DNA from 3 places in the Gulosibacter molinativorax genome. Region 2 is predicted to be linked to each of the others. Evidence: predicted binding sites of a transcription regulator. Region 2 holds the regulator's gene; each other region holds the start of a gene.

What was found. Region 2 encodes HspR, which represses chaperone genes until heat shock. Its sites were predicted from a motif close to AAGTTGAGTCNNNNNGACTCAACTT; they were not measured.
Region 1: a site for HspR is predicted at 2,059-2,083, ahead of GMOLON4_RS11210 (Hsp20/alpha crystallin family protein). Genes of this name have one in related genera too.
Region 3: a site for HspR is predicted at 1,265-1,289, ahead of GMOLON4_RS11515 (ATP-dependent Clp protease ATP-binding subunit). Genes of this name have one in related genera too.

Annotation. Positions count from the first base shown of each region.
Region 1 covers NZ_CP028426.1:2,433,680-2,436,955, forward strand. Annotated here, with positions in the region: gene GMOLON4_RS11200 (2,3-butanediol dehydrogenase) at 145-1,221, shown strand; gene GMOLON4_RS11205 (alpha/beta fold hydrolase) at 1,362-2,036, shown strand; gene GMOLON4_RS11210 (Hsp20/alpha crystallin family protein) at 2,173-2,670, shown strand; gene GMOLON4_RS11215 (IS1182 family transposase) at 2,681-3,276, shown strand, end outside.
Region 2 covers NZ_CP028426.1:2,743,827-2,747,102, forward strand. Annotated here, with positions in the region: gene GMOLON4_RS12580 (DnaJ C-terminal domain-containing protein) at 1-1,015, shown strand, start outside; gene GMOLON4_RS12585 (heat shock protein transcriptional repressor HspR) at 1,049-1,522, shown strand; gene GMOLON4_RS12590 (M15 family metallopeptidase) at 1,780-2,937, shown strand; gene GMOLON4_RS12595 (acyl-CoA dehydrogenase family protein) at 3,212-3,276, opposite strand, start outside.
Region 3 covers NZ_CP028426.1:2,506,117-2,509,392, reverse strand. Annotated here, with positions in the region: gene GMOLON4_RS11525 (carboxymuconolactone decarboxylase family protein) at 1-155, shown strand, start outside; gene GMOLON4_RS11520 (SRPBCC family protein) at 447-1,070, opposite strand; gene GMOLON4_RS11515 (ATP-dependent Clp protease ATP-binding subunit) at 1,436-3,276, shown strand, end outside.

The sequences.
Region 1 (3,276 bases), 310 kb from region 2:
CTCAGCGCTCACCCGGGGAGCTATTCCATACTTTGCTTCGAGCGAACCAATTACATGAAAAGTCATCATTAAGGCATACGCTGAAAGAGGTGGCCGCGGATGTCGCCGGCCACGTCAAGTATTCGATCCCACAAGGAGAGCATCATGAAGGCAGCCCGTTATTACGGCAAGGAAGACATCCGCATCGAAGACATCCCCGAGATGCCCGTTGAGCCCGGCACCGTCGGCATCGACGTCGCCTGGTGCGGTATCTGCGGCACCGACCTCCACGAGTACACCGACGGCAATAACTTCGTTCCCGAGCACGGCCACCCGCACCCCATCTCCGGCGAGTCGGCACCCGTCACCCTCGGTCACGAGTTCTCGGGCGTCGTCTACGAGGTCGGCGAGGGCGTCGACGACATTGAGGTCGGCGACCACGTTGTCGTCGAGCCGTACATCATCCACGACGACGTCGACACTTCCGAGAACAACCCCGTCTACCAGCTCTCGGACGACATGAACTTCATCGGCCTCGGTGGCCGCGGTGGTGGCCTCGCCGAGAAGATCGCCGTGAAGCGTCGCTGGGTCCACAAGATCTCGAAGGATGTGCCCCTCGACCAGGCTGCCGTCATCGAGCCGCTCTCCGTCGCCGTGCACGCCGTGAGCCGCGCCGAGCCCCAGGCGGGCCAGGTTGCGGTCGTCGGTGGTGGCGGCCCGATCGGCCTCCTCACCTCCGCGGTGCTGAAGGCTAAGGGCGTGACCGTCGTCATGTCGGAGCTCAGCGAACTCCGCCGCGAGAAGGCACTCAGCTCGGGCGCGGTCGACTACGCGTTCAACCCCGTTGAGACCAACGTCGTCGAAGAGGTCATGAAGCTCACCGACGGCAAGGGCGCCGACCTCGCGTTCGAGGCCACCAGCGTCTCGGTCGTGATGGACACCCTCATGGATGCGCTCCGCCCCCGCGGCGTGCTGGTCGTCGTGTCGATCTGGAGCAAGAAGCACGAGTTCGACATGCACAAGCTCGTCATGAAGGAACTCGACGTGCGCGGCACCATCGCGTACGCGAACAACCACCCCGAGACAATCGAGCTCGTCGAGTCCGGCAAGATCAACGTCGAGCCGTTCATCACCGGCCGCATCGGCCTCGAGGGCCTCGTCGACGAAGGCTTCGACACCCTCATCAACCACAATGAGACCGCGGTCAAAATCCTCGTCTCTCCATCAGGCAAGGGCCTCTAGGCTCTAGCCGCTTCGCGTCGGGGCGGGTGGATGCGCAACTCACCTTGGGTGCGCATCCACCCGCCCCTTCTTTTGTCGCCTGCTTGTTGCCGCGCGAACCCTGAACGCCCTGCCAAGCATCCTGCGAAACAATGAAGTTCATGAGCGCTATTCCCGTCGAGTTCCTGCACGGCCTTGGTCAGTCGCCAAGTGACTGGGATGCGGTGATCGCGAACTTGCCCGAGTGGCTCGATCCCGCGACGACGACGATTCCGTCGTTCAGCGCGCCCGCGCACAAGCCGTTCTCGCTGGATGAGGCGGCGCGGTGGGTGCTCGCGGATGTCGCCGACCGCAGCGAGGAACCTGCGGTGCTCGTTGGGCTCTCGCTCGGAAGCCAGGTTGCGATTCGCGCCGCTTCGCTCGAGCCGGGGTTGGTGGCTGGCCTGATCTTGTCGGCGCCGATCGCGCGGCCGCCGAAGGCGATGCTGAAGCTGCAGCGCGCGATGATGAGCGTGCTGCCTGAGAAAGTTGTCGCGGGCAAGCCGATCGAGGAGGGCGGCTCCGGGCTCACGAAGGAGGACGTGCTCGCCGTGCTCGACACGTTCACCGACTTCGACATCCGCCCCGAGCTGTACCAGATTCAGTGCCCGACACTCGTGGTCGTCGGAGGCAATGACCGGATGAACCATAAGTCATCAGGTGAGGTCGTCGAGTCGATGCAGGATGCGGACCTGCAGATCATCCCCGGCGCTGGCCACGAGTGGAACAGGACGCATCCGGACCAGTTTGCGGGTGTCGTGACCAACTGGATCCGCGCGAGGTTCGGCGAAAACTAGCCAGAGTTGACCCGACTCAAAAAAGTTGAGTCTTTTCTTGTCAAGTTTGGAATAAACATTCTGGTCAGTCGTTACCCCTAATAAGGCACGAGCCTCGAGACAACCGAAGTGAGGCGGCCTAGAAGGAGTGATAGATATGGCAACAAGCATGGACCTATTCCGTGATTTCGACCGATTTGTGAACCACCTGGCACGTCCGAGCACCGGACTCTCAATGCCGATGGACCTTCACCGAGACGGTGACAAGTTCGTCGCGAAGATCGACTTGCCGGGCGTCGACCCGGAAAGCATCGACATCGATGTCGAGGACCGATCGCTCACCGTCCGCGCAGAGCGCAAGGCGGAGAAGAGCGCCGAGTCTGGCGAAGGTGAGCAATCGCAGTGGGTGATGCGCGAGCGCAGCTACGGCACGTACGCCCGCCAACTGAGCCTTGGCCGCGGACTCGACCTGAGCAAGATCGAGGCCGACTACGCCGACGGCGTGCTGACGCTGACCATCCCGGTCGCCGAAGAATCGAAGCCCCGCAAGGTGCAGGTTCGTCACAGCAACGGCAGCGCGCAGGTCGCTAGGAGACTGCTGATTTATCTTGGCGGTTTAAGGCGCGCCTCTGTCGTTCCTGGCGCCGGTGTTTAAGACTGGATTTATGCAGGGTCGTGATGATGGTCAGCGTCAGTTGTTGGATGTCGGTGCGTTCGCCGGTCACATGTTGCCGGTTGGGTCGGTGTTCGCGTTCCTGGCCGAGCACCGGCACGAGTTGTTCCCCGATGACGCGTTCGCGGACTTGTTTCCCTCGGGCCGTGGACGCCCGTCGACGCCGGCGGACGTGATCGCTTCGGTGATGGTGTTGCAGACGTTGCACTCGTTGTCGGACCGGGAGACAGCGGAAGCAGTGACGTTTGATTTGCGTTGGAAAGCGGCGTGTGGTTTCGGATTGACGGAAACGTCGTTCCATCCGACGGTGTTGACCTATTGGCGCCGCCGCCTGGCCGCGAGCACACGCCCGCACCGTATTTTCGAGGCGGTGGCTGAGGTCATTGCGCGGTCTGGGGCGCTCTCTGGTCGTAAGCGTCGGGCGTTGGACTCGACGATTCTGGATGATGCCGTTGCCCGCCAGGACACGGTGACGCAGTTGGTTGCGCAGATCCGGCGGGTCGGTCGGGAGATCCCGGGAGCCGATACGATCGTGGCCGGTCTGCCTGGCCATGACTATGCCCAGCCGGGGAAACCCGACATCGCTTG
Region 2 (3,276 bases):
GGCGAGCCAAGACTGGTTCGATAAGGACTTCTACAAGACGCTAGGTGTCGAAAAGGACATCAGCGACGCGGAGCTGCGGAAGGCATACCGCAAGCTAGCGCGAAAATATCACCCGGACACCCACCCCGGGGACAAGACGGCCGAGGAGAAATTCAAGGAGATCTCCGAGGCCTATGACGTGCTTTCCGACGCCGACAAGCGCAAGGAATACGACCAGATCCGTGCCATGGGCGCGGGCGCACGATTCTCGGCAGGGCCCGGCGGCGCCGGTGGCGCTGGCGGATACGGCAACTTCGAGGACCTCTTCGGCGGCCTCTTCGGCCAGGGCGGCTACCAGCCCGGCTACGGCCAGGGTGGACGCACGTACACGACGACGTCCGGTGGCGGCGGGTTCGAGGACCTCTTCGGCGGGATGTTTGGCGGCGGTGGCTCCGCCGGTGGCCAGGCTGGCTTCCAGGCGAACCGAAAGGGCGCCGACCAGCGCGCATCCACGACCCTGAACTTCATGACGGCCATCAAGGGCGACACGATCGACCTGCAGGCTGGCGACGGCCGGATCATTACCGTGCGCATCCCGGCCGGGGTCAAGGATGGGCAAAAGATTCGTCTGCGCGGCAAGGGCGCCCCGGGGCCCCAGGGCGGCGAACCCGGCGATCTCATCCTCGAGGTGTCGGTGCGGCCGCACCCGGTGTTCAGCCGTGACGGCAACAACATCGTGGTGCAGGTGCCGATCACGTTCGCGGAGGCCGTCCGCGGCACGACGATCGAGGTGCCGACCATCGATGGCTCGACCGTGAAGGTGCGCGTCCCGGCGCACTCGCAGACCGGCAAGAAACTGCGCGTCAAGGGCCGTGGCGTGAGCACGAAGAAGGAGACCGGCGACATGATCGTCGAGCTCGGCATCGTTGTCCCGAATCGGCTCACGAACGATCAGGAAAAGGCGCTCGACGACTTCATCGCGGCGTCGCCGGATGAGAATCCGCGCGAAGACCTGATGCGCGAGGCGCGCGTCTAACCTGGGAACCACAATGCCAGAAAGGAGGCGGCGATGACCACCCCACGAAATCACAATCTCGACGAGGATGCGCCAGTATTCTCGATCGCAATCGCCGCCGAGCTGGCGCAGATGCACCCGCAGACGCTGCGGCAATACGACCGGATGGGGCTCGTCGTGCCGGAGCGCACGTCGGGCCGAGTCCGCCGATATTCGCTGGTCGATATTGCGAAGCTCCGCGAGATCAGCGAGCTTTCGGAAGCGGGCGTGAGCCTCGAGGGCATCCTGCGCATCGTCGAGTTGCGACACGAGGTGCGCACGCTGCGAAAGCGGATGCAGGAGCTCGAGCACGAGCTCGCAGAGGAACGCCTTGAGCGTCAGCGGGTATTTGCTGCGGGGCACGGCGAGATCGTCGCGATTTCGCGCGGCGCCCGAGTCCGGGCCCGGAACGAGATCGTGCTGTGGGAACCGCGCGTGGCTGCGCGCAGTGTTGAGGACGATGACGTTGAGGCTGACGACGAGGACTGACTGCGGGAGCTGACGTTGGGGAATGACGTTGGGAGCCGACGAGGACGCAACGTTCAGGTCGCGCTGAGATGGTGAGTGAGTTCACACATTTCATGTGGTTGTGGAAAGCTTGCCCGGGTTCCTTTTCGCCGCGGGTACGCTGCGACATGGACCACCCCTCGCGATCGACGCTTGCGCCAACTCAACGTGCCGCCTCGATACGCAAGGACACGACCGCACGGCGAGCACTGTACTGACAACACCGAGGAGACCGCGACGTGACCAACGCGCAAGACGACTCTGAACGCTGGGAATCCTCTTCCGAGGACGCCAGCGCCAGTGACGCCGCGCGCGCTGCAGAAAGCGCGGCGGGTGCGTCGGATACCGATGCGGAATTCGCGGCTGAGGCGTCGGCCGGAGATCCGGAAGTCTCGGCGGATTCGTCCGTCGGTGAGCCTGACATCGCTAGCTCCAGCATCGCTAGCTCCGGCATCGCGGGCACTGGCGTTGAGAGCTCGGCTAGTGCCGACTCCAGCAGCGCGGACTCCGGCAGCGCGGACTCCGGCGGCGGGCGCAAGGTTGCCCGTGTCCTCGGAGCAGTCGCGGTAGTCGCGTTCGCAACGCTTGGTCTCGGTGTCGCATCCGGTTGGGGGAGCCCGGGCACACCGCTTGGAGCCGCCTCGGCTGCATCGCTTGCGCACGGCCCATCGCTGTCAGCATCCCCGTCTTCGACTCCCGGCGCATCCGCGTCTCCGACACCCGCCGCATCCGTACCGGCGACGACGGCGACAGCCGCGACTCCGACTTCGTCGGCCGCTCCGGAACCGGCACTCGACATCACGACCGCCTCGAGCCTCACTGTGCTCGTGAATAAGCACATCCCGCTCGATCCGATCAACTATGCTCCGGATGACCTCGTGTCGATGGAGTCGATCGACGTCCGCTCGATGAACGACCACTCGCTACGCCAGGATGCGGCGGATGCGGTCAAGGGAATGTTCGCGGATGCTGCGGAGGCCGGCCACTACCTCGATATGACGAGCGGCTACCGCGAGTACGACCTCCAGACACAGCTGTACTCGGGCTACGTCGAAGAGCAGGGCGTCGAAGAAGCCGACTCGACGAGCGCGCGGCCCGGGTTTAGCGAGCATCAGACCGGCCTTGCTGCCGACATCTCCGCGCCGGACGCGTATCCGGATTGCATCCTTGACACCTGTTTCGGTGAAACTGAGGCCGGCCAGTGGCTCGCCGAAAACTCCTGGGAGTACGGCTTCATCGTGCGCTACCCGGAGGGCGAGACCGCGGTCACGGGCTACGCCTACGAACCGTGGCACTTCCGCTTTATCGGTGTCGAGGCCGCCGCCGAATATCACGAGTCTGGTGCCGCGACCTATGAGGAATTCGTCGGCTCCGGCCCCGCCCCCGACTACAAGTAGCCGTTTCGCGGCGCGGCCGCGCGCCCATTGCCGGTGCCCGCGCCGTACCCATTGCCGGTAACGCTCACCCCTGCTGGCACTTCGGCAGGGGTGAGCGTTACCTGCAATGTTTGCCTGCGCCATCGGCAGGGGTGAGCGTTACCTGCAATGTTTGCCTGCGCCATCGGCAGGGGTGAGCGCTAGCTGCAATGCCAGCGAGCGCGAACGGCCAAGTGCGCCTGCGCTACCGGCAAGGGAGAGCGCTACCCGCAATGCCCACGCGCCAGCACCACCGCTAGCTGTACCAGGTCGGAAGCGGGATCTCGTTGACCAGCACGTACTTGCCGACCTCGTGCTTCT
Region 3 (3,276 bases), 240 kb from region 2:
CGGAGGAAGTGACGCGGTTGTCCGTGCCAGAACGCACCGACTGGGACAACGGCTCGCTGAACCCCGAGCAGGTCTCGGCAGTGAGCTGGCTCGCGGTCGTCATGAACTCTTGGAACCGGGTGGCGATTCGCAGCGGCTACCGCGTCGCGCCGTAGCTCCGAACCAACCCCGCCGCCGAATCACTTCGGTAAATCCGTCGCTCAATGCAGTCGGACGTGGCGCATTGTGCGTTTCGTGACGGATTTGCTGGAGTGAGATTGCAGGCTCGTCACTCGATGTAGTCGGGGTGCCGTGGAGTGCGTTTCGCGACGGGTTTGCGGAGGTGACGACGGGTTTGCCGAGGTGACGCAGCGGGTACCGCGTCGCCGTAGTTCCGAAAGGCCGGAAACGACGCGGGGCGGGTGGTGACCGAAGTCATCCACCCGCCCCGGGAGTAACTAGCTGCGTTAGGCGAGGTGTCCGTGCGTGTGCAGTACGCGGCGGAACTCGTTGTCCTGCGGCGGTACATGGCTCTGCTCGAACTCCAGCTCGTCGAGCAGCTCGCGGCGCGAACGGCGCGGTGCGCCGACATCGAGCATCTGCTGCTCGTACTCGGGTATGAGCTCGTCACGACGGAAGCGCAGCGCGTGCCCGATTACCTCGCGGCCCTGGAGGTAGTTCCGGAGGAACTCCATCTGGGCGTGCCAGGTTGCTGCGGCGGCTGCGGTGTCTTCGCGGCGTAGGCCCGTGACCTCGAGGCGGATTTCGGTACCGCCCTCCGGTCGCTTGCTGAGCGTGATGCGCACGAAATTTTCCGGCAGCTCGTTGAACTTCCAGCTGAGCACGAGCGAACTCGGTACTCGGCGATCGTGCACTCGCGCGATGATGCTGTAGTCAGCATCATTCGGGTAGGTCAGGGTGAATGACTCACCCGTCATGATCGACTTCGAAGGTCGTCCAAGCCACGTCGAGAGCGCTTGCTCCTGAGTGATTGCGCGCCAAATCGTCTTTCGATCGAAATCTGAGTCGGCGCTGAGCGTTACTGTGTAGTTGTCAGTTACTCGGGAAATGTTCCCGCTGATTTCACCCATGTTGTCGCCTCCTTTGCGGCCATTTCTGGGTTGCTTCTCGCGGACGCGAAAAGCGGAAGCAATGATGCTTCTAAGTGAATTATAGGTGAACAACAAGTGAACGGCTTGATTTCCGTCAATTTCCTTGCTCGCGGGATGCTGTGGACTTGCTGAATCGTCAGAAAATATTTCGCCTGGATCAGGGAATAATTGCAAACTTGAGTCGGTTGCACTCAAGTGTAGAAAGCATCCTCCCCACCCCCGGTGGTGGCCCGCGTCCCATGCCGCAGGTTGTGCGAGGACTCTTTCCCTAATCTGCAGGCAGCGGAGGCTCGTCGTGAGCCCGTCGAACGGCCTGTCTTGAGCCCCCTCGAAAGGAGAAGCACATGGCTAATATGCAAGGCGCACAGCCCCAAGATGAAGAATCCCAGTCAGCGCTTGAGCGCTTCGGTGTCAACCTCACCGACATCGCACGAACCGGCAAACTTGACCCGGTCATCGGTCGTGACGCTGAAATTCGCCGCGTGAGTCAGGTGCTCACTCGGCGCACGAAGAACAACCCCGTCCTTATTGGTGAGGCAGGTGTCGGCAAGACTGCCGTTGCCGAGGGGCTCGCTCAGCGCATCGTCGCGGGCGACGTCCCCGAGTCTCTCAAGGGCAAAGAACTTATTTCGCTCGACATCTCGGCAATCCTCGCGGGTGCCAAGTATCGCGGTGATTTCGAGGAGCGCATGAAGGCGGTCCTGGACGAGATCCGCGAATCTGAGGGCCAGGTCATCACGTTCATTGACGAGCTGCACACGCTCATGGGTGCCGGTGGTGGCGAGTCGAGCGTGTCCGCATCCAACATGCTCAAGCCGATGCTCGCCCGTGGTGAGCTGCGTCTGATCGGCGCGACGACGCTCGACGAGTACCGCGAGTTCATCGAGAAGGACCCGGCCCTTGAGCGCCGTTTCCAGCAGGTCTTCGTTGACGAGCCGTCGGTCGAGGACACCATCGCGATTCTTCGCGGCCTCAAGGAGCGCTACGAGGCACACCACAAGGTCGCCATCAGCGATAACGCGCTCGTCGCCGCTGCAACCCTGTCGAACCGATACATCACGGCTCGACAGCTGCCGGACAAGGCGATTGACCTCGTGGATGAGGCAGCGTCGCGCCTTCGCATGGAGATCGACTCCTCGCCGACCGAGCTCGACAGCCTCAAGCGTCAGATCGACCGCATGAAGATCGAAGAGCTCGCACTGAAGAAGGAACACGACGAGGCTTCGAAGCAGCGACTCGAGCAGCTCCGCCGGGAAATGGCAGACCTCCAGGTCGAGCTGGATGCGTTGCAGGCACGTTGGGATGCGGAGCGCAGTGGCCTGAACAAGGTCGGTGACCTCAAGACCAAGCTCGACGAGGCGCGCATCCGTGCGGACCGCGCCCAACGCGATGGCAACCTCGAGCTCGCCTCGCGAGTTCTGTATGGCGAGATCCCGCAGCTGCAGAAGCAGCTCACGGAGGCCGAGGCGCAGGAGGGCAGCGAACAGCGCCTCGTGAATGACCACGTCACGGAAGATGACATCGCAAGTGTCGTCGCCGCGTGGACGGGCATTCCCGTTGGCAAGCTGCTGCAGTCGGAGCGCGAGAAGTTGCTCGACCTCGAGTCGGAGCTGCACAAGCGCGTGATTGGGCAAGACGAGGCCGTCCAGGCGGTGTCGGATGCGATTCGTCGCTCGCGTGCGGGCGTCGCGGATCCGAATCGGCCCACCGGTTCGTTCCTCTTCCTCGGGCCGACCGGTGTCGGTAAGACTGAGCTCGCCAAGGCGCTCGCGGACCTGCTCTTCGACGACGAGCAGGCGATGGTGCGCATTGACATGTCGGAGTACGGAGAGAAGCACAGCGTCTCGCGACTCGTCGGTGCCCCTCCGGGATACGTCGGCTACGAGCAGGGCGGTCAGCTCACCGAAGCGGTTCGCCGCCGCCCCTACTCGGTCATCCTGTTCGACGAGGTCGAGAAAGCCCACCCCGAGGTCTTCGACATCCTCCTGCAGGTGCTCGACGACGGCCGCCTCACCGACGGTCAGGGTCGCACGGTCGACTTCCGCAACACCATCCTCATCCTCACCTCGAACCTGGGCTCGCAGTTCTTGATCGACCCGCAGCTCACGACCGAGGAGCGTCACGCCGAGGTAATGGGCGCGGTGCGCCGCGCTTTCAAGCCCGAGTTCATCAACCGGCTCGACGA